DNA from 2 places in the Catonella massiliensis genome. Region 2 is predicted to be linked to the other one. Evidence: predicted binding sites of a transcription regulator. Region 2 holds the regulator's gene; the other holds the start of a gene.
What was found. Region 2 encodes NrdR, which represses ribonucleotide reductase genes. Its sites were predicted from a motif close to CACAANATNTTGTG; they were not measured.

Region 1 (12,025 bases), 370 kb from region 2:
GTACGGAAATAAGAAAAGCACAGAGCTTTGCCTATGTTGCAATCACCATAGACAATTCAGATAAGGTACTTCCAATAGAATATGAAGAGGTTACAATTGCAAGAAGGGTATACCGTTCAGGAGAAAGTGAATATCTTATTAATGGGCATAACTGCAGGCTTAAAGATGTAAGTGAGCTTTTCCTTGATACAGGTATTGGTAAAGAAGGTTACTCAATTATAGGGCAGGGACAGATTGAGAAGATTATAAGCGGGCGTCCTGAGGACAGGCGTGAGCTTTTTGATGAAGCCGCAGGAATAACCAAGTTTAAGAAAAGAAAAGCTGAATCCATTAAGAATCTGGAAGAGGAAAGCGCTAATCTTGCCAGAGTAAATGATATAATGTCTGAACTTGAAGGGCGGATTGGTCCTCTTGCGAGGCAGGCTGAGGCTGCAAAGTTATATCTTAGTTACAGGGATGACCTAAAGAAATATGAGATTATCAATTTTACCAACGAATATGACCATTTGGCTGATGCTAAATCTAAGGCGGAGTCAGATAAGGCTTTGGCGGAAAACAATCTTAATGAGGCAAATACAAAGTATGAGGGCATAAAGGAAGAGTATGAGAAGCTTGAAGCCTTGTTAAATGAAAAGTCAGGGATGATTGATGAAACTTCAAATCTAATAGCTGAGAATCAGGTTGCAAGAGAGAAGGCTGACGGTGAACTTAAGCTTATAAAGGAGCAGATTAACTCCATAAACAAAAACTCTGAAAACAATGCTGAAAGGCTCAAACAGGCTCAGTTAAAGCTTGATAACAGCACAAAAGAAGAAACCGAAGTGAACCTTAAGCTTAATGAAATTATTACGAAAGAGGATAACTTTGCAAAAGAAGAGTCCGAGCTAAATGAGGAACTGGAGGCTAAACTTGGCTTAAAAGCTAACCTTGAAAAGGAAAAAGAGTATAAGCTTAGCGAAAAGGCAGGAAAAGACAAAGAAAAGGCTGAGGCTGCAGGTCAGATTGAGCTCTATAAGGCAAATCTTGAACAGAATAAGATAAAAAAGCTGGAGCTTAATCAGAAGATACTTAGAAATAAAGAAACAAACGATGGTCTTAAGTCTCAGTATGACTCTGCATCTGAAAAGATTAATGAACTTACTGCAAATCTCTTAAAACTTGAGGCTGTAGAATCTGATGCCAAGGAGCTTATCGAAAAGTTTACAGGAGACAGAGCAAAGAAAGAAAAGGAAGTATCAGATAAGCAAAGGGTTATCCTTGGTGCAAAGGCTACACTTAATTCCCTTATGAATATGGCTGAAAAGTACGATGGATATGGCAATGCCGTAAAGCGTATAATGGAGCATAAGAAGGAAGAAACAGGAATCATAGGTGTTGTTGCTGACATTATAAAGGTTAAGCCAAAGTATGAGACAGCTGTAGAAACTGCAATTGGTGGTGCCATCCAAAATGTAGTCACTGACAAAGAAGCTACTGCAAAGCGAACCATTACCTGGCTTAAAGAAAATAAGCTTGGAAGGGCAACCTTTCTCCCTCTTGATGCTATGACACTTCATAACCCGGGTAACTTCGGCGGTGCACTTAATGAAGAGGGGATAATAGGGGTGGCTGCCTCCCTTGTTGAGTATGAGCCTAAGTATGCAGGTCTTGTAAGCCACATCCTAGGACGTACCCTTGTAGCCGACAATATGGACTCAGCTACAAGAATAGCCAGAAAATACAGGTATTTCTTAAGAATAGTTACCCTGGATGGAGAGCAGCTAAGTCCCGGAGGCTCTATCTCAGGTGGTGCATTTAAAAACTCTAGTAATCTGCTTGGAAGAGCAAGAGAAATTGAGGAGAAGAAGGAGGGACTTGTTTTTCTTGAAAATGAGTATGAAGAGCTTAAAAAGGAGCTTGAAGGCATTAGAGCTTCGCTATCTGATACTAAGCAGAGTCTTGCAATTTACAAGGAAAACATGTCTGAACTTAAGGTTAGCCTTAATACAGAAATAAATGCAAGAAAGCAGCTTGAGCATAGAATATCTGAGACTGAACAAGGGCTTAACGAGATTAAGCTTGATGGTATTAATCTTGATAAAGAGCGTGACTTCACGGAAAAAGAAATAAAAAGACTTAGTGCCATAATTGCTTCTGACGATAAAAATGAAGCGCAGTCTGTAGAACTTGATGATATTATTAAGAAAATTGAAGAGACAGACAGGTCGATAGCTGAGATAAATGCAAAAATAAATCAGTCTAAGATAGCTGAAAGTACTGTACTTACTGAGAAGAACTTCATAAATGAAAATCTTGTAAGAATAAACAGAGATAAGCAATCTGCTGAGGAAGAGATCTCTGAGCTTAAGAAGCAGAACGAAGAAATTGCAGTCAGCCTTAAAGAAAAGCAGACTGAAATCGAGAAGCTTATAAGTGAAATTGAAAACCTCGCTGTAGAAATTGAAGCGGCTGAGAAAAATAAAAAAGCTCTTATTACAGAGAAAGATGCGATATCAGGAAGCCATAAGTCATTCTTTAACAAGCGTGAAGAAATAGCCGAGCTTAGGGCGAGCCTTGATAAAGAAGTGTACAAGCTAGGAGGCATCATAGAAAAGGCTGATGCTAGCCTTGAAGCAATGGTAGGCTATATGCTTGAGGAGTACGGAGTAACGTATTCTGAGGCTGTTAAGAATAAGGTTGATACCGATGAGGAATACACAAGCTTCACCCTTAAGAAGATGATTAACAATCAAAAGAATCTTATAAAAGAGCTTGGAAATGTCAATATAGGAGCTATTGAGGAGTACAGGGAAGTAGGCTCAAGATATGAGCTTCTTAAAACTCAGGCAGAGGACATAATAAAGGCTGAGGATGCCTTAAGGGTGGTTATTGAAGAGCTTGATAGAAGGATGAGAGAGCAGTTTGATGAACGCTTTAAGGACATAAATGAGCAGTTTAATCTTGCCTTTGAAGAGCTGTTCGGAGGTGGTAAGGGGAGGCTTGAGCTTACAGAAGGAGAGGATATACTTGAAGCAGGAATTAAGATAATAGCACAGCCACCGGGAAAGAAACTTCAGAATATGATGCAGCTTTCAGGCGGTGAAAAGGCACTTACTGCTATTGCACTTCTTTTTGCCATTCAGAACCTTAAGCCATCCCCTTTCTGTCTTCTTGATGAGATAGAAGCGGCTCTTGATGACTCCAATGTAACCAGATTTGCGGATTATTTACATAAGCTTACAAAGAACACCCAGTTCATAGTTATTACACATAGAAGAGGTACAATGAATGCCGCAGACGTACTCTACGGTATAACCATGCAGGAAAAGGGTGTATCTACCATGGTTTCGGTTAACCTTATAGATGCTGATATAAAGTAGAAAGGGATGAGATAATGGGATTTTTCAGTAAACTTGCAGAAGGACTTACAAAAACCAGAAACAACATAATGAACAGTGTCTCCAACATCTTTACGGGACACGACATAATAGATGATGATTTTTATGAAGAGCTTGAAGAAACTCTTATAATGGCGGACCTTGGGATAACTACAACCACCTCTGTTATCGAGAATTTAAAGGACAAGGTGAAGGAGTTAAAGATAAAGGATCCTGCTGATTGTAAGAAGTTACTTATGGACAGCCTTAAGGAGCAGATGCAGGTAAAGCCTGATGCTTATGATTTTGAAAATAAAAAGTCTGTTGTCCTTATGATAGGTGTAAACGGAGTAGGTAAGACTACATCTGTAGGAAAGCTTGCAAGCCAGCTTAAGAACTCGGGAAAGAAGGTTCTGGTTGCCGCTGCTGATACTTTTAGGGCGGGAGCCATAGAGCAGCTTACTGAATGGGCAAGACGTTCAGATGTGGAGCTCATTGCACAGAGTGAGGGCAGTGATCCAGCTGCTGTTGTATTTGATGCAGTAAATGCTGCGAAGGCCCGTAATGTAGATGTGCTTATCTGCGATACCGCAGGCCGTCTTCACAATAAGAAGAACCTTATGGACGAGCTTAACAAGATATATAGGATTGTGAGCAAGGAATACCCTGATGCTGCAGTTGAGACTCTTGTAGTTGTAGATGGTACAACAGGTCAGAATGCCAAAGAACAGGCAAGACAGTTCTCAGAAGCAGCTCCTGTAAACGGTATAGTGCTAACCAAGCTTGACGGCACTGCAAAGGGCGGTATAGCAATAGCTATAGAGTCTGAGCTTAGCATACCCGTTAAGTATATTGGAATCGGTGAGAAGATAGATGACTTGCAGAAGTTTGATGCAGAGCAGTTTGTGGAAGCTTTGTTTAATGTCGAACAGTATAACCAATAATTATAGGTAGTATAAAGAGAAACTGCATAGATACGGGGAAATTATACTGGTAAAAGCTGACTTTAAGTGATACAATATCATCAGTCAGCTTAGAGCAGTGAAAAAGAGGCAGTAATTTGCCTCTTTTCTTATCTAAAACAAGAAAGAAAGAGGTAATTATTATGATGACACTGGAGAAATTTGAGGAAGCTGCTGAGGCAGTGAAGAAAGTTGTTAACCCAACAAAGCTTGTGTACAGTGAGTATTTTTCTGCACAAAGTGGTAATAAGGTGTATCTTAAGCCAGAAAATATGCAGTATACAGGTGCTTACAAGGTTAGGGGAGCATACTATAAGATAAGCACTCTTTCTGAAGAAGACAGGAACAAGGGGCTGATTACAGCTTCTGCAGGTAACCACGCTCAAGGTGTGGCTTACGCTGCCAAACTATTTGGTGTAAAAGCGATAGTTGTTATGCCTACAACAACGCCTCTTATTAAGGTAAACCGCACCAAGTCCTACGGTGCAGAGGTAATTCTATATGGTGATATCTATGACGAGGCCTGTGCCTATGCTCTTAAGCTTGCAAAAGAAGATGGGATGACCTTTATACATCCCTTTGATGATGAAGTAGTTGCTACAGGACAGGGTACTATAGCAATGGAAATCTTCAAGGAGCTTCCAACTGTGGACTACATCCTTGTTCCAATCGGTGGAGGCGGACTCTGTGCAGGAGTATCTACCCTTGCGAAAATGCTTCATCCGGATGTAAAGATAATAGGTGTAGAACCTGCAGGAGCAGCCTGTATGAAGGCTTCTCTTGAGGCAGGAAAGGTCACCAGTCTTAAGAAGGTTGAGACCATAGCTGACGGTACAGCTGTAAGGACACCGGGAACCAATGTATTTCCATATATCCAAAAAAATGTTGATGAAATAATTACAATAGAGGATGAAGAACTTACACTAAACTTCCTTGATATGATAGAGAATCACAAGATGGTGGTTGAGAATTCAGGCCTGCTCACTGTTGCGGCCATAAACAAGCTCGGAGTAACAGGCAAGAAGGTCGTATCCATCATTAGTGGAGGTAATATTGATATAATTACAGTGTCTTCAATGGTTCAGCACGGACTGAGGCAGAGAGGAAGGATATTTACCGTTTCTGTACTTCTTCCTGACCGTCCCGGTGAGCTTGCAAGGGTTGCTGAGGTAATTGCAGAGCTAAAGGGCAATGTAATAAGGCTTGAACATAACCAGTTTGTAAATATCAATAGAAATGCGGCCGTAGAGCTCATTATCACGATGGAATCCTATGGCATGGAGCATAAGAAGGAAATAATTGACGGCCTGGGTAAGAAGGGCTACAAACCGAAAGAGGTGCAGTCTAAAGGAAGTCTTAATTAGCAGGACTTTGCACTTGCTTTTACTATGCATCACACATGAAAAAGGAGAATAAATGGGATATTTAAGCACTATCACATATGCAATGATACTGTTTCCGATTTTAGCGTTATTTATAACACTGCCTTATATGGTGATTAACTATCGTAAGTATGGTTCTGTAAATAAGCTTCGTACACTTATTTTATATTCATTTATATTGTATTTACTAACCATATATCTCTTGGTCATTCTGCCTTTGCCGGATAGGGACAGTGTGCGACACAGCTATACGGATATGATTAATTTGATGCCTTTTTCATTTGTGATGGATTTTATAAAGGAAAATCCGCTTGTTTTGTCTAAGCCTGCGACCTGGCTTATGGCATTAAAACACTCGACTTTCTATGTGCCGGCTTTTAATGTCCTTATGTTAATACCATTTGGAGTGTACTTAAGATATTATTTTAAGTGCAGCTTTAAGAAGACAGCACTTTTGACAGCTCTTCTTAGCTTATTCTTTGAGCTTACTCAATTGTCGGGACTATACTTTATATATCCGGGTTCATACCGCCTTTGCGATATAGATGACATTATACAAAATACAACAGGAGGCTGTATTGGCTATGCTCTGGGGTGGTTTGCCGTTAAACTTCTTCCATCAAGGGATGCTATAGATGAAAAGTCGCTTGAAGCAGGTGCAAGGGTTTCCGGAATTCGCATTTGTCTTTCGCTCATTATTGATACCTTTATTATATCTATCCCTTATAGCATATCACATACAACACTTCCTTTTCCTGTGTTTATAGCAATATATTTTGCCATAATACCTTTATTTAACGGTAAAACACTGGGAAGTGCATTACTTAGATTTGGACTTTATTTTGAGAAAAACAAGTGGTTTGGTACGATTTTTAGAGGATTATTATTAACAGCATACTTCTATCTGATTCCCATAGGATTGCAGAACATGATGTATGAGTTTAATAAATATGCAGACTCGTTATTGTACATATGCTTATTTTTAATCACGTTTATGATACTCATATTATTTTTAATCTATACAATAGCTGTTGTGTTGTTAAATAAGCGGTTATTATTTGACCGTATATCTGGTGCAAAATATAAAAGTACCGTTACAAATAAGTAAATACTGCGGGATAGTTTAAAACTTATACATTCTTGAAATTCTAACCTGTGAGGACTAGACTAAAGTTATTAAGCTAAAGGAATTAGGGTAATGGAAGACGAAAATAGGAAGTTGTTAAGGATTATACTGAATATGGCCTGGCCAGCTATATTAGAATCTGTGTTCTTTTCGCTTACCGCACTCATTGATTCTTACATGGTGAGCGTACTTGGTGAAAATGCAGTAGCAGGTGTTGGAATTACTGCTCAGCCTAAGTTTTTGGGGCTTGCTATCTGCTTTGCAGCCAATGTGGCCTTGGCGGCTCTTGTAGCAAGAAGGTACGGGCAGAAAAATAGAAAGGACGCCAATAGGATTGTCCTTACTGGAGTACTTTTTGTTACTTTGGCTACTGTATTTATAAGCCTAATTTCGGTTACTTTTACCGGTACTATAATGGACTTATGTGGTGCAACTCCTGATACCAAGGAATATGGTGAAACATATTTCAGGATAATAATGGGTGGCATTATTTTTAATGTGCTTCAGATGAGCATAAATGCTGCACAAAGAGGCATAGGGAATACCAAGATTACTATGCGCACCAATGTGGTGAGCAATGTAATAAATATAATGTTTAACTATCTTTTAATAGGAGGTAATCTTGGCTTCCCTAAGCTTGGAATAGCGGGAGCGGCCATATCTACAGTTTTTGGGACAGTGGTTGCCAGTGTGATGAGTATAGCTTCAATTATGAAAAAAGACTGCTTTATCAATATAGGTTATATGATAGCCGAAAAGATAAGGCCTACATTTGCCTGCCTTAAAAATATTACCTCCGTAGGATACAGCGTGTTCCTCGAGCAGCTTCTTATGAGAGTAGGCTTTATGTCAACTGCTATAATGGCGGCTCACCAGGGTACTTCTCAAATGGCGGCTCATCAGGTAAGTATGAATCTTTTAAGCCTATCATATTCCTTTGGTGACGGAATTCAGTCTACAGTTGTAGCATTAATTGGCAAGAGTCTAGGCGAGGAAAAACCTGAACTGGCTAAAAAATACGGAGTTATCTGTAGAAAGTTTGCTATTATGATAGCCGCAGTTCTTGCAGTGGTCTACATTTTGGGCAGTAAAGGCATATATTCAATGTTCTTTGACAATCCTGAAGTAATAAATATTGGAATTACCATAAGCCACGTGCTGATAGCTGCAATCATCTTCCAAATCCCAAGCGTAGTCTACATAGGTGCCCTAAGAGGAGCAGGAGATACCCTTTATACTGCAATAACCTCTACCATAAGTGTAACCATAATAAGGACATTTGTATCTTACTTTTTTGGTTATGTGCTAGGCATGGGGATAGTTGGTATATGGTTTGGTATAGTCGGGGATCAGTGCAGCAGGTTCATTTTCTCGGAAATACGCTTCAGACAGGGTAAATGGACAAAAATAAAGATATAGCTAGACAATATGTGCATACAAAGTAAGTTTGATAACAGATAAGCAGAAGATATAGGTAGGCATGAGGTGTATGTATAATAATATTAAGCATAGATAAGAAAGATAAGAAAGATAAGAAAGATTAGAAAAGATAAGAATATAATTTGGATAATTAAGGGTGTTTAATGAAGATAATAGCTAGGATACAGTCAGACTTTAAGGATAAATTCGGGATTCCAAGGCAAAGCGGCCTTGTAAATGAGCTAACAGCTAAGATAGTATTTGAGCCTGAATATAGAAATATAGATGCATTTAAGGGACTAAGCGGGTTTAACTATATCTGGCTGATTTGGGAGTTTTCTGAAACTATTACAGATACCTTTAAGGCAAGCGTAAGGCCTCCGAGGCTTCCTAGGAATGAACATTTGGGGGTATTTGCAACGAGGTCTCCATACCGGCCTAACCCAATAGGACTATCAAGTGTAAGGCTGATATCTGTTGAAGAGACAGAGATTGGTCCTGTACTTACCGTAGGAGGTGCTGATTTACTGGATGGAACACCGATATATGATATAAAGCCATATCTGCCTTATGCAGACTGTCATACAGATGCACTTTCAGGTTATACTGAATTTACAAAAGAACATAGACTTCAGGTTGAGGAAGAGAGCTTAGAACTTAGTAAGGTAAGCGATGATAAGAGAGAAGCACTTATAAAAGTACTGTCTTTAGATCCAAGACCATCATATCAAAACAGTGATGAATCAAGGGTATATGGCTTAAGGTTTGCTTCTTATGAGGTAAATTTTAAGGTCACAGGAGACAAGCTTAGAATACTTAAAATAACTACTATTGTAGAATAAAATCATTCTACAGCTATAAGAAAATTATATTAATTGGTAGTCGTTATTATATTTTAAAAAGGTCTTTCATTTTCCTGTAGAATATATTATCATAGTAGTCACGGACACAAGATATTGTATTGTACTACTGTTGCTTAACAATAACTTGTATTTAAAACCGCCGAAATCTGCCCATAGTGGGCGTTTGGAACGGAAATTATATCTGAGGGAGTGTGGAAGTCGTGAAGATTATCAAAAGAAGTGGTCAGGAAAATACCTTTGACGGCAATAAAATTACCGTTGCTGTAAGAAAGGCGAACAAGGAGGTTAACGATAACCTTAGACTTACAGAGGAAGAAGTTCTCGCAATTACAGAGAATGTTACTAAGGTGTGCTCCGGTATGAGCAGAGCGCTTAGTGTAGAGGAAATACAGGATTTAGTTGAGAATGAGCTTATGAAAACCGGCAAGAATGAGGTTGCCAGAAAGTACATTACATACAGATATAAGAGGGCTTTGGTTCGTCAGGCCAATACCACAGATGACCAGATACTAAGCCTTATTGAATGTGATAACGAAGAGGTTAAGCAGGAGAATTCCAACAAAAACCCTACAGTTAACAGTGTTCAAAGAGACTATATGGCAGGTGAGGTAAGTAAGGATATTACCAGAAGGTTCTTACTTCCTGAAGATATAGTAAGGGCACATGAAGAAGGTATTATACATTTTCACGACAGCGATTATTTTGCACAGCACATGTATAACTGCTGCCTTGTAAACCTTGAAGATATGCTTCTAAACGGTACTGTTATATCTGAGACTATGATTGAGAGACCTAGAAGCTTCTCAACTGCCTGCAATATCGCTACTCAGGCTATTGCTCAGATAGCAAGTAATCAGTATGGCGGACAGAGCATAACTCTTAGCCACCTCGTACCTTTTGTAGATGTAAGCAGACAGAAGTACCGTGTAGAGGTTGCAAAAGAGTTTGCTGCAGCGGGAGTAGAGCTTGATACCGAGAAGATTGAAAAGGTTGCCGAGCTTAGAGTACGTGAAGAAGTTAGACGCGGAGTACAGGTTATACAGTATCAGGTTATTACCCTTATGACAACCAACGGTCAGGCACCTTTTATTACTGTATTTATGTATCTGAATGAAGTGCCTGAGGGTCGTATCAGAGACGACCTCGCCCTTGTGATAGAAGAGATGCTCAATCAGCGTATGCAGGGAGTTAAGAACGAAAAGGGAGTATGGATTACCCCTGCTTTCCCTAAGCTTATATATGTACTTGAAGAGGATAACGTAGGCAAGGACAGTAAGTATTATTATCTTACTGAGCTTGCAGCAAAGTGTACTGCTAAACGCCTTGTACCTGACTATATATCTGAGAAGATTATGCTCAGGGAAAAGGGTGATGTTTACCCTTGCATGGGCTGCCGTTCTTTCCTTACACCTGATAGATTTACTGATGAGGGAGTAGGCAATATAGCTAAGGCTAAAAATTATGATGAAAATAAGCATAAATACTACGGAAGATTCAATCAGGGTGTTGTAACCATCAACCTTGTTGATGTTGCCTGCTCATCTAAGAAAAATGAAGCGGATTTTTGGAGAATCCTTGATGAGCGTCTTGAGCTTTGCCACAGAGCACTTAGAGCAAGACATGACAGGCTTCTTGGGACACTTTCAGATTCTGCACCTATTCTATGGCAAAATGGTGCCATAGCAAGACTTGCTAAGGGAGAGAAGATAGATGAACTCCTTTACAATGGATATTCAACCATTTCCTTAGGTTATGCAGGTCTGTATGAGATGACAAGATATATGAAGGATGCAAGCCATACTTCGCCAGAGGGTAAGGAATTTGCTCTTAAGGTTATGGAGAAGTTAAATGAGGCTTGTAATAAGTGGAAGAAGGAAGAAAATATTGATTATTCAGTATATGGTACCCCTCTTGAGTCAACTACATATAAGTTCTCAAAGTGCTTACAGAAGAGATTTGGGCTTATTGAGGGTGTAACTGATAGAAATTATATTACCAACAGCTACCATGTACACGTATCAGAGAAGATTGATGCCTTTTCAAAGCTTAAGTTTGAGTCTGACTTCCAGAAGCTTTCTCCGGGTGGAGCTATAAGCTATGTGGAAGTACCTAATATGAGCAACAATGTAGAGGCTGTAATTTCTATTATGCAGTATATTTATGACAATATCATGTATGCTGAGTTGAATACAAAGAGTGATTACTGCCAGTGCTGCGGCTTTGATGGAGAAATCAAGATAGTTAATGATGAAGATGGCAAGCTTGTTTGGGAATGCCCAAACTGCGGTAATAGAGACCAGGATAAGATGAATGTTGCAAGACGTACCTGTGGTTATATAGGTACTCAGTACTGGAATCAGGGACGTACACAGGAGATAGCGGAGAGAGTTCTTCATTTATGATGAATTATTGTGAAATAAAATACTTTGACATAGCCAATGGACCGGGAGTGAGGACAAGCCTTTTTGTAAGTGGCTGTACTCACCACTGTAAGGGCTGTTTCAATGAAATGGCTTGGGATTTTAACTCAGGCAAAGAATATACTACCGATGTAGAAGGGGAGATTATATCTTCCCTTTCTCCATCATTTATAGCAGGGCTTACAATTCTTGGCGGAGAGCCTATGGAAGTCCGCAATCAGAGAGGAGTAGCAGGACTTGTTAAGCGGATTAAAGCTGATTTACCTGAGAAGTCCATCTGGCTCTTTTCAGGCTATACCCTTGAAGAGCTGCTTGACGTCTCTAATTCCCGCTGTCATGATGAGCACACTATGGATATTCTTAACAATATAGATGTGCTTGTAGACGGTAAGTTCGTACTTGAGCTTAAAGATTTGAGCCTAAAGTTTAGAGGAAGCTCCAACCAGCGCATCATAGACATGAAGAGGAGCTTGGCTGAGAATAGGGTGGTATTGTCT
Region 2 (12,025 bases):
ACAGATTATTATTCCTTTTACAGGAGGACAGGTGGCTTGGAACCTTGGGGTACTATTTGTTCCTTTTGTATTTGTCGCGGTACTTGGTACTGTAAACGGTGCCAACTTTACTGACGGACTGGATGGACTTGCAACCTCCGTTACTGTCGTTATAGCTATGTTTTTTGTGGTACTTTCATTAAAGATTGGATCGCCTGTGTACATTACAGCTATGATAATGGTTGGAACCCTGCTTGGTTTCTTAATCTTTAACACATATCCCGCTAAGGTATTTATGGGGGATACAGGTTCTTTGGCTCTTGGAGGTTTTGTGGCTGCAGAGGCATTTATGCTAAAAGCTCCTTTGTTCATTATAATAGTGGCCTTTATATATCTTGCTGAGATACTTTCAGTTATGCTTCAGGTTAGCTATTTTAAGATTACTCACGGTAAGAGAATATTTAAGATGTCACCTATACATCATCATTTTGAGCTTTCAGGCTTTGAAGAGACAAGGGTGGTTGCGATGTTTACCGTAGTAACTATACTCTGTTGTTTTATAGGTTTTATTGCATTATAGTAGATAATAGAAATGGTTGGTGATGCTATGGGAAAAGCGGCGAAAGGTAAGAAGACTGCGGCAGCAGATACTAAGAAAAAAAGAATTGGTATAAGATATTATGATTTTAACCTTACCTTCCTAATTCTTTTTGCCTGTTCTATAGGCCTTATTATCATCTATAGCGCAAGTGCATACATTGCCAAAAGCAAGAATCTTGAATCAACTTATTTCTTAAAAAGGCAGTTAATTACTATAGGAATTGGATTTTTTCTTATGCTCCTTTTCTCATTTGCTGACTATAGATGGCTCAAGTTTAGAGTAAGGCTTCCTATGCCAAGATTTTTAAGAGGACTGCTTGGGAGGAATTCCTTTGTTATCTCTCTTCCTTGGATAATGCTCTTTGCCATGACAGCACTACAGGGCTACACAAGCTTCTTTGCATCTATAAATAATGGCGCAAGGAGGTGGATAGATGTAGGCGGCTTATCCTTTCAGCCCTCGGAATTTGCAAAGTTTGTAGTCATTGTATTTGGAGCATATATCTGCCAGAGAAAGCCGGGAAAGATAAATACCCCGGGCGGATTTTTAGTTGCAATCCTCTATGTATCTCCTCTGTTGGGCTTTATTGCAAAAGAAAACCTCAGTGCTGCTATAATAGTTGCTGGTATATACGGCTGTATTATATTTGTAAATGCTAAAAAGACATTGCCTTATCTGGTGCTTGCAGGCATAATGGCGGCTTCTATAAAGGCTGTGGTAAAGCTCCTTGGAGGATATAGAAGTGCCCGTTTAGAAATACATGCCAATGTTGAGACAAGTGAAAAAGGACAGCAGATACTTCAGGGACTATATGCGATAGCCTCAGGAGGGCTTTTTGGCAAAGGGCTTGGCGGAAGTGAGCAGAAGTATGGCAGGGTTCCTGAAGCATATAATGATATGATATTTACCATAGTATGTGAGGAATTTGGCATATTTGGCGGGATAGCGGTAATAGTGCTGTTTGGGCTCATACTTTATAGGATGTTTATAGTTATTATGAATGCAAAAGACAGATTTGGTGCCTTAGTTGGAGCGGGGATAATGTCTCAAATTGCCATTCAGGTGGTACTTAATATATTGGTTGTAACCAATGTTATTCCTCCCACAGGTGTTATCCTGCCTTTTATCAGCTTTGGTGGAACAGCGGTTATCATTATGCTCTTTGAGATAGGAGTGTTCTTAAACATATCACTCCAGATAGAATATAAAAACAGCCTGCTTACCGGCAAGACTTCAACCTATAATAGCGTAAATAATGTGGGACAAAGGCAAAGAAGCATAAACCATGGAACAAGATAAAATCAGCAGGAGAAGATATGCGCAATAAGATAAAGGTGGCTCTTATCATCATTTTCTTTCTTATACTGGCGGCAGGCGGTCTTGTAATGGCTTCCGGACTTAAGGAAGTAAAGGTAAAAGGCAATATATACTATACAGATGACAAGCTTAAGGATGAATTAAAGAAATACTATGTAAAAGGAAACACCATACTCACGTACTTGAGGCTTAAATATGATAAAAGCATAACGATTCCATTTGTGGATGAGATTGATGTAGACCTTACGGGACTTCATAGCATAGTGATTGATACAACAGAAAAAGAGGTGGTAGGCTGTCTGCCTTTTATGGGAGAATTTATCTGCTTTGACAAGGATGGTATTATGGTAGGGAGCATTCCTAAAGAAAAGGACAATATACCGGTAGTTACAGGGATAATCTACGATACTGCCGTATTTAACAAGCCCATTGCAGCTAAAAATGCGGAAGTATTTGAATTGACATTGAATATCACGCAATTAATCAAGAAATACGGACTTGAGATAAATAGGATTGAGTTCGGAGACAATCTGTCAATAAAGTTATATGAAAAAGATGTGAAAATTTTGCTTGGCAGAAGAAAACATTTTGACGAACAGATATCAAATCTGGTTGAAATATTACCTAAAACTAAGGGAATGAAGGGAACTCTACACATGGAAGACTTCTCTGAGACCAATAAAAGGGTGATTTTTGAAGCAGATAAATAATAAAAATTGTAAAAAATAACTTGATTATTTTGAATATAATGTATATTATTAAGTGGGAAATTATATTTAATTTATTTCTCGAGTTATAGGTATAGGATATTGATTATTAGATAACTATGTAATAAGTGTAGGAGGAAGAGGCCTTGTTAGAGATAAAGGATGAGAGAGAATCAGGAGCTTGCAGGATAATTGTTGTTGGAGTTGGCGGTGCAGGAAATAACGCCGTTGACAGAATGATTAGTGAGGGAGTTGCGGGAGTTGAGTTTATCAGTGTTAATACTGATAAACAGCAGCTTATTTCCTGTACAGCACCTACCTGCATACAGATTGGTGAGAAGCTCACAAAAGGACTTGGAGCAGGAGCTAAGCCTGAGGTAGGCGAGAAGGCTGCTGAGGAGAGCAGGGAGGATCTTGCGGCTGCTCTTGAGGGAGCTGATATGGTATTTGTTACCTGCGGTATGGGTGGTGGTACCGGTACCGGAGCTGCACCTGTGGTTGCTGAGATTGCTAAGGATATGGGAATACTCACAGTCGGTGTAGTAACAAGGCCGTTTAGATTTGAAGGACCAAGAAGATCAAGAAATGCAGACAGCGGTATAGATAAGATGAGTGAAGTAGTAGATACTCTGATAGTGATTCAGAATGAGAAGCTTCTTGAAATCATGGATAGACGCACAACTCAGCCTGAGGCTTTTGCTAAGGCTGATGAGGTACTTAGACAGGGTGTGCAGGGCATCACAGACCTCATTGCTGAGGATGCAGACGTAAGTCTTGACTTTGCCGATGTAAGTACTGTCATGAAGGATAAGGGACTGGCACACATAGGAATAGGTGTTGGAACCGGAGAGAACAGATGCCTTGAAGCTGTCAAAATAGCTGCTGAGAGCCCTCTGCTTGATATCAGCATAGCCGGAGCTACCGACATGATAGTTAATTTCTATGGTGATATCATTATGCAGGAAATCGCTGATGCAGTTGATCATCTTCAGGAAATGATAGGTGATGAGAGCGATGTTAATATTATCTACGGCTCAAAATATGATGATACTAACAAAGATCAGGTTACGGTTACAGTTATTGCTACAGGCTTAAGTGACGAGAGAACAGGAGCTGTAGATGTGGCTAAGAGACCTCTGCAGTCAAGAGGGGTAGCCGGAAGAACCAGTATTCCTTCTTCAACCAGACAGAGTTCAAGACCACAGCCTGCAGCTGAGAAGATAACAGCAGCAGAAAAGGTGACTAATGATTCCGGCAATTCAGATATTAAGATACCTGAATTTCTTATCAAGGGAAGAAAATAAGACGCTGTTTGGCTCGGAGGTAAGTGATGAAGTGTCCATTTTGTGGTAATGAAGATACAAGGGTGATAGATTCAAGACCTTCAGATGATAATTCTACTATTAGAAGAAGAAGGCAGTGTGATAAGTGCAACAAGAGATTTACCACTTATGAAAAGGTGGAGACTATACCTCTTGTTGTAATAAAGAAGGATATGACAAGGGAGACCTATGACAGGTCAAAGATAGAGTCAGGAGTATTTAGATCCTGTCACAAGAGGCCTGTGCCTGTTGAAGATATTACTGCTTGCGTGGAAGATATAGAAAACGCCATCTTTAATAAAGGCGTTAAGGAGATTTCAAGTTCTGAAATAGGTGAAATAGTTATGGAGAGACTTAAAGCTCTTGATCAGGTTGCTTACGTGAGGTTCGCATCTGTATACAGAGAATTTAAGGATGTAAATACCTTTAAGGATGAGCTTGAAAAGTTATTATAACGAAAGGGTGAATGTTCGCAAATGTGGGAGAGAGAAATATTTGATACTGACCTTTACCATCTGGTTGGTGCATTTATTATCTACAGCATGTTAGGCTGGCTGGTTGAGTCAATATATATGTCTTTTTGTAATAGGAAGATAACCAATAGAGGCTTTGGAAGAGGTCCATTCTGCCCTATTTACGGGGTAGGAGCAATGGTAGGCTACATCATTTTAAGCCCTCTTAAGGGGAATTACCTCGGTATCTATATAGTAGGTGCTATCTCCGCTACTCTCTTTGAGTATATAGTCGGAGTGCTTATGATAAGATACCTTGGTGCACTTTGGTGGGATTATAATGATAAACCATTTAATTATAAAGGGATTATCTGCCTTGAAAGTACGATTGCCTGGGGATTTTACGCCCTTGGTATAGTGTATTTTTTACAAAGTGCAGTATATGGACTTGTTGACCGTGTTCACAGAGAGATGGGAGTTTTTATTATAGGAGCCATACTACTCATCATCTTTGTAGACTATGTGATGCAGTTTATGAAAGTATTCAACATAGACCTTGAAGAACAGAAAGAAAAGATAGAAGAGAGAGTAAAAGCTTTTGCATCCAGATGGAGTTAAATATAAGCTAACTAAAGGGCTATACAGTGGATATGCTGTATAGCCCTTTTCCAGATAGTTCATCTAATTAGGAAAAATAGAACTAAAGTAGGATATTTCAGGATGTATGTAAACTGTTTCATAAGGTGCGGCAGGATGCTCCATTCTGTAAAGTACCTGTAAAGCAAGCCTTCTGCCAAGTTGTCTCGTATTTACACTGGCTGTTGTAATCTTATCTGCAACATTGACATACTCCTTGCTTCCGTCAAAACCGGTAAGGAGTATAGGCTTATTAAAGCGCTTAGGGTGTTCTGAGATATACATGGCAACAAACTGTGCCACATAGTCACTCACACAGATAAAGGCATCCGGCATCTCCTTTATCGAATCCAAAAACTCAAATATTTTACTCTGGTAACTGGATATTCCTATCGAATCGGTATAACATGTGGTAGGGTCAAGAGGTATATTGTGCAGTGCAAGACCGTCCACAAAGCCTTGATAACGCTCCAGATTGGTTCTTGCATAATTTAAGTCTCCTATAAAGCCAAGCCTTGAACAGCCTTTCTTCACTATATCATCTATTATAGCACTGATAGCACTTCTTCCCTCTATTAACATAAGGTCACAGGCAAGCATCTTCTCGGTTATTGAAGGCACGGTATCAAGAAAAACCTTAGGGGTTGGAAGCTTTATTAACCTCTTGATAATATGTCTGTCATAAAGGTTCATAACTACAATTCCGCCTACATTGTCACCTGTAAGTATATCAGGTATCTGAAAATTGTTATCGTATGAACTTTGTATGTATGTGTACAGTAAGTTAACATTGTGCAGGGCAAGTTCCTTTGCCATACTGTGTATAATATCTATCCAAAAGACAGCAGAATCAGGCCTTGACACTACAAGCGACACATTCTTAAAGTTATTCATATCCTTGTTAGAGACAGTGATTGCAGAAAGGCTATTGTAGCCAAGCTTTGAAGCCATGTCCAATATGCTGTGTTTTAAAGTGCTTGAGACACCGGGCTGATCGTTAAACACCTTCCAAACGCTCACCCTTGATACTCCAAGTGCATCGGCAATATCCTGCATAGTAACTTTACTCATTTGTCAATCCGCCTCCCCCGCTGTATAGCTGTTTAGCTAAGTAATACAAAAATTAATTTGGATAGCAAAACATTTTAAAGTATACAACAATTATATATATACAATGTTAATTGCTTTGTTAACTTATGTTAAGTATAATAAAATTAAAGTACTCATGTCAATACAAAACTCAATTAATTTACAAAACATCTTGAAATATTTTTAAATACATATTACTATTCAATTAGTTGAAGTATGTTTAAATACTTTTAAAACAAAAATATATTTATTAAGGAGTATATATCATGCATTTTTTACCAAAACCAAAAAAACTTACAGAAACAAACGGTGAGTTCTTCGTAGAATCCGGGATAAGAATAGTTTCAGAGAGTGAAGGACTAAAGACAAGCACAGGCTGGGCACTGCCAAAGGTCTTAAGGGATGAGCTTCTTCGTTATGCCGGCATAGAAGCCACGCTAACTGCAGGAACAGCAGATAAGGGTGATATCAGTCTAAGACTTGTAGGTGCACTTCCTCCACAAAGCTATGTACTTTCAATAACAGAAGAACAGATTGAGATTCTAGGCAGGGACAGAGCAGGTGTTGGTTATGGCATCCAGACTCTCTGCCAGATTATAAGAAACAAGGGGGCCTTACTTCCTGCTCTTAGGATAGAGGATAAGCCTGATATACCTGCCAGAGGATTTTACATGGATCAGGCAAGAGGTAGAAGCTTTAAGTTAGACACTATCAAGAAGCAGATAGATTTACTTTCAAGGTATAAGTTAAATCAATATCAGCTCTACATAGAGCAGTCCTTTGCTTTTAGAGGATTTTCTGAGATGTGGAGGGAGGACAGTGTGCTTACTCCGGAAGAGATTATGGAGCTTGATAAGTACTGTAAAGACAGAGACATTGACTTCGTGCCATCTCTTGCAAGCTTTGGTCATCTTTATGAATTGCTTAGAACAAAGAGCTATGAGGATATCTGTGAACTTGAAGATGCAGCAGGTAAGCCTTTTTCGTTCTGGGAAAAGATGCAGCACCATACAGTAAATGTAGATGATGAGCGTTCTTTTGAAGTTGTTAAGAAAATGCTTGATGAGTATCTGCCGCTATTTAGCTCAAAGCTAGTTAATATATGTGCGGATGAGACGTTTGACCTCGGCAAGGGAAGGTCTAAGGCGCTGGCTGACAAGGTGGGAACCGACAGGATGTATATGGACTTCTTAAAGAAGCTCTGTGAATATGTAGTAAGCAAGGGAAAGATTCCTATGTTCTGGGGAGATATTATACGTAAATTTCCTGAGTTTATTAAGGAGCTTCCTACAGAGACCATATGCATGGCCTGGGGCTATATGGCTGAGCAAAAAGATGATATCTGCGAGCCTATCGCTAAGGCCGGGGCTAACCTTTACCTTTGTCCGGGTGCTTGCGGTTGGAATACTTTGATAAATAGAATTGACACCTCATACTCTAATGTTAAGATTATGAGCGGGTATGCAAGAAAATATGAGGCCATAGGACTATTAAATACTGAGTGGGGTGATTTTGGGCATTTAAACAATCCTTCATTTACGACACCGGGAATAGTATATGGTGGAGTATTTACCTGGAATCTGGATGCTTATTCAGGAGAAAAAGGAGTAGGAAAGGAAGAGCTAAATAAAGCCCTATCCTTCCTTGAGTATGATGACAAGTCAGAAACCTATATTGAGCTTCTGGAGAAGGCCGCTCTCAATCAGATATATGACTGGTGGAGTGCTGTGCTTTTATTTGAAGGCTTTGCAGATGCAGCAAACTTTGATGAGAAGACAAACCCTGCAGGCTTTAACAGCCACAAGGCCTTAACCGATAGACTTGAGAGGTTTAAGGCTGAAATAGCTGATGTAGACAGAGCGTCTAAAGAGTTGTTAGAAATCAGAAGGAAGCTTAGAAAAACAGTGCTTTCTATGGATAGTGCTAAAAGAAATGAGTTTAATAAGGCTGACAATGCGATTGCAGGTATTGATATCTGGAATAGAGTAGGAAGGGCGGTTGTAATGCCTGAAACTTCAGATGAGAAAGTGAAGTTCGAGCTTGCGGAAGAACTTGAAATATGGTATATGAAGTATAAGGAGATTTATAGAGCGGACTCAAAGGAGAGTATGCTTGGAAGGGTAACTAAGGTTGTGCTTTGGTATGCAGACAGATTAAGGGGAATAACTGAATAATTTTTACAGTTAAGTAACTCAATAATAGGATGCCTTGGTAAACATTTACATCATTTATTAATTGTATGTTAACAAAAATATTTATTTGCAACATTTTAGTAAATAAAATGTTGCAAAATGTTAATTGATATGATAAAATGTAACTTAGATTAGAAATGGAAGGGGCTTACTAATACTTCTTCAAAACAGCAGGAGGGAAAATAATGAGCAGTAAAAAAGAAGCTACTCTGCCTAAGAAAAAGAAAAAGTGGACAAGAGATGACACCGAATTGACCTTGCTCGGTATACCTACATTTATTTGGTACATCTGCTTTTGTTACCTGCCTATGTTTGGTATTGTAATTGCTTTTAAGGAATTTAGGTTAAGACCTAGGACAGGATTCCTGCAGAGCCTTTTTCAAAGTAAATCGGTTGGATTCAAGAACTTCAAGTACTTTATTAACTCAAATGACTTTATGCTTTTGCTTAGAAACACTATAGCATATAACATTGTATTTATTATTCTTGGAATTATCATTCCTGTTACTTTGGCCATAATGATAAGTCTCATTCACAGCAGGCTTAAGTCCAAAGTATATCAGACAATGATGTTCCTTCCTCACTTTATGTCCTGGGTAGTTGTAAGCTACTTTGTATATGCTTTCCTCAGCCAGGATAAGGGATTTATCAACAACATTTTATCCTCTTTTGGAATGGAAAAGATAAACTGGTATTCGGAGCCTAAGTACTGGCCTTTCATACTGATATTTATGCAGCAGTGGAAGAGTATCGGATACAGCATGGTAGTTTATCTTGCCTGCATCACAGGTATTGACTCAAGCCTTTATGAGGCTGCGGTTATTGACGGTGCAAACAAATGGCAGCAGACCAAGTACATTACACTGCCTAGCCTTAAGTCAGTAATTATAATGATGTTCATATTGAATGTGGGAAGAATTTTCTACTCAGATTTCGGTTTGTTCTATCAGGTAACACAGCAGATTCCTGCTTCCTTACATGATGTGGCATCCACATTTGATACCTATGTTTATAATGCATTGCAGTCAAATGTTCCTATCGGAAAGACTGCCGCAGCTTCTGTAGCTCAGTCTATAGCTTGCTGTATCACCATTCTTGCAGCAAACTTTGTGGTTAAGAAGATAAACAAAGAACAGGCAATCATTTAACTAAGGAGAATTAAAGTGGAAAATAAAAATGTAAAGAAGGGTAAAGGACTTAACCAGATTAAGTCCGGAACAAACATTGTTTTCAATATTATTTTTATAATTTTATCCTTAATGTGTATAGTGCCGGTAATTTTCGTGTTTATTATTTCGATTTCATCTGAGGCTTCTCTCGCTGAGTATGGCTACAGATTTGTACCGGCAGAGCTTTCAAGTGCAGCCTATCTGTATCTTTGGAAAGAAAGGATTATGATATTAAAGGCACTCTGGATATCGGTGATAGTAACAATGGGAGGTACAATCCTCGGACTCGGTCTTACTACCTCGATGGGGTATGTACTTTCAAGACAGAGCTATAAGCTACAGAACTTTTTTACCTGGGTTATATTCATACCGATGATATTCAACGGTGGTCTTGCTGCAAGCTACGTTGTAAACGACAAGCTCTTGAACCTTAGTGATACGCTTTTGGCACTCATACTTCCGCTTGCAGTTTCGTCTTTTAACATAATTATATGTAAGACATTCTTTAGAACCACAATACCTGACTCGGTTATTGAGTCGGCTAAGATAGACGGAGCTACTCAGCTTGGTATATTTAGCAAAATAGTGCTCCCTATATCAAAGCCGGTAATTGCTACAATCGGACTTTTCTTAAGCTTTGGTTACTGGAATGATTGGTTCTTATCATCTCTTTACATAAGAAATAAGGACCTCATATCACTTCAGGCTTTGCTTAACAGCATGGTCAAGAACATACAGTTCCTTGCAAGCAATCCGGATGGTGGTGTAAGTATTCAGCAATATCTGGCAACCATGCCAAGAGAATCAGTAAGAATGGCGATTGCCATAGTTATAGTAGTTCCTATAGCTTGTGCTTATCCATTCTTCCAGAGATATTTTGTTACCGGACTTACAATAGGTGCGGTTAAGGGTTAAATCTTAAGCTATTAAGCTTTTAGATAAAATGTGTAAAAAGTGAAAGGAGAACTTTAACATGAAAAAAAGATGGGGAAAACTGTTAGCTTTAGCTCTTGGAGCATCTATGGTTTTTAACCTTGCAGCTTGTGGAGCAAAGACTGAGGAAAAGACAAGCCAGTCTAAGACAAGCACAACCAGTCAGGCAGCTTCTGCCTCCAAGACTTCAAGCTCTGCATCTAAGACAAGTGATGCAAAGACAGGCGAGATAGTAAATCTCAAGTGGGTACAGGTAGGCAGCGGCCAGCCTGATAACTACAAGGCCTGGCAGGAAAATATCAACAAGTATTTAGCTGATAAAATCGGTGTAAATATCGACGTTGAAGTAGTAAGCTGGGGTGATTGGGACAGCAGAAGAAGTACACTTGTAAATACAGGTGGTGACTATGACATTATGTTTACCAATGCTAATACCTATGTACAGGATGTAAAGATGGGAGCATTCCTTGATATTACAGACCTTCTTAAGGATAACGCACCTAAGCTTCTTGCATCTATGCCAGAAGACTACTGGAATGCAACAAAGGTAAACGGACAGATTTATGCTGTACCTACATATAAGGACAGCTCAATGACATTTTACTTTATCTTTGTAAAGAAGTTACTTGAGAAGTACAATATTGATGTTGACAAGTTAAAGACTCTTGAGGACTTAACAGAGCCATTAACAAAGATTAAGAATGGCGAGAAGACAGCACCATTTATCCTTAATAAGGAAGGTGTATCTAACTCACTTGCAAAGAACTATGACAGCATGGGGCTTCCAGCACTTGGTGTAAAGTTCTCAGACAGCTCTAAGAAGCTTGTTCCTATCTTCGAGCAGGAAGATGTTATGAAAGAGCTTAAACTACTTCATAAGTGGTACAAGGACGGACTTATCAATGCTGACGCAGCTACACTTGCTGAGAAGCCAAAATACAGACCTTTCGGTATTGAGCAGGGCTGGAGCGGTGCCGCTAAGACAGTATGGGGTCCTAACATGGGTGAGGAAGTAGTAGCAGTGCCTTGGGGCGATACACTTATTTCAAACGTAACAGTTGGTGGTTCTCTTAACTGTATTTCAGCTAGCTGTGAGCATCCTGACAAGGCTCTTCAGTTCTTAGAGCTTGTAAACACAGATCCTTATGTAAGAGATTCATTCTTCTATGGTCTTGAAGGTGATGACTGGACATACACAGCTGACAAGAAGGTTCACAAGAACAACGACGAGTGGAAGATGGCTGGTTATACACAGGGTTCATTCTTCATCGTATCACAGAGAGATGATGTAGACTTCAATCAGTGGGATGAGGTTAAGGAGCTTAACGCTAAGGCTATCGCATCACCTGTACTTGGTATCAACTTGGATGTAACTGATTTTGAAGATGAAATGGTTAACTGCGTTGAGATATACAACAAGTATAAGAGTGAGCTTTTCACAGGTACATCTGATCCTGAGAAGGTAGTTCCACAGATGATGGAAGAGATGAGAAAAGCAGGCTTTGACGATATGCAGAAGAAGGCTCAGGAGCAGATTAACGCTGCAAAATAATTAAATTACAGATAAACATAAGACAAAATTAGACACTGTTTTATGAAAATAGAAGAGTTTTTTCCCGAATTTGTCC

Region 1: the regulator NrdR is predicted to act here: its motif matches at 9,193-9,206, upstream of nrdD (anaerobic ribonucleoside-triphosphate reductase).

The regions. Positions count from the first base shown of each region.
Region 1 covers NZ_JAEPRJ010000001.1:1,235,649-1,247,673, forward strand. The annotation lists gene smc (chromosome segregation protein SMC) at 1-3,359, shown strand, start outside; gene ftsY (signal recognition particle-docking protein FtsY) at 3,374-4,300, shown strand; gene ilvA (threonine ammonia-lyase) at 4,462-5,682, shown strand; gene JJN12_RS05550 (VanZ family protein) at 5,735-6,808, shown strand; gene JJN12_RS05555 (MATE family efflux transporter) at 6,899-8,245, shown strand; gene tsaA (tRNA (N6-threonylcarbamoyladenosine(37)-N6)-methyltransferase TrmO) at 8,410-9,087, shown strand; gene nrdD (anaerobic ribonucleoside-triphosphate reductase) at 9,309-11,510, shown strand; gene nrdG (anaerobic ribonucleoside-triphosphate reductase activating protein) at 11,510-12,025, shown strand, end outside.
Region 2 covers NZ_JAEPRJ010000001.1:1,602,017-1,614,041, reverse strand. The annotation lists gene mraY (phospho-N-acetylmuramoyl-pentapeptide-transferase) at 1-559, shown strand, start outside; gene JJN12_RS07325 (FtsW/RodA/SpoVE family cell cycle protein) at 587-1,879, shown strand; gene JJN12_RS07320 (cell division protein FtsQ/DivIB) at 1,897-2,607, shown strand; gene ftsZ (cell division protein FtsZ) at 2,751-3,908, shown strand; gene nrdR (transcriptional regulator NrdR) at 3,935-4,381, shown strand; gene JJN12_RS07305 (putative ABC transporter permease) at 4,403-4,996, shown strand; gene JJN12_RS07300 (LacI family DNA-binding transcriptional regulator) at 5,060-6,085, opposite strand; gene JJN12_RS07295 (beta-N-acetylhexosaminidase) at 6,370-8,277, shown strand; gene JJN12_RS07290 (ABC transporter permease) at 8,481-9,443, shown strand; gene JJN12_RS07285 (carbohydrate ABC transporter permease) at 9,459-10,379, shown strand; gene JJN12_RS14465 (ABC transporter substrate-binding protein) at 10,438-11,949, shown strand.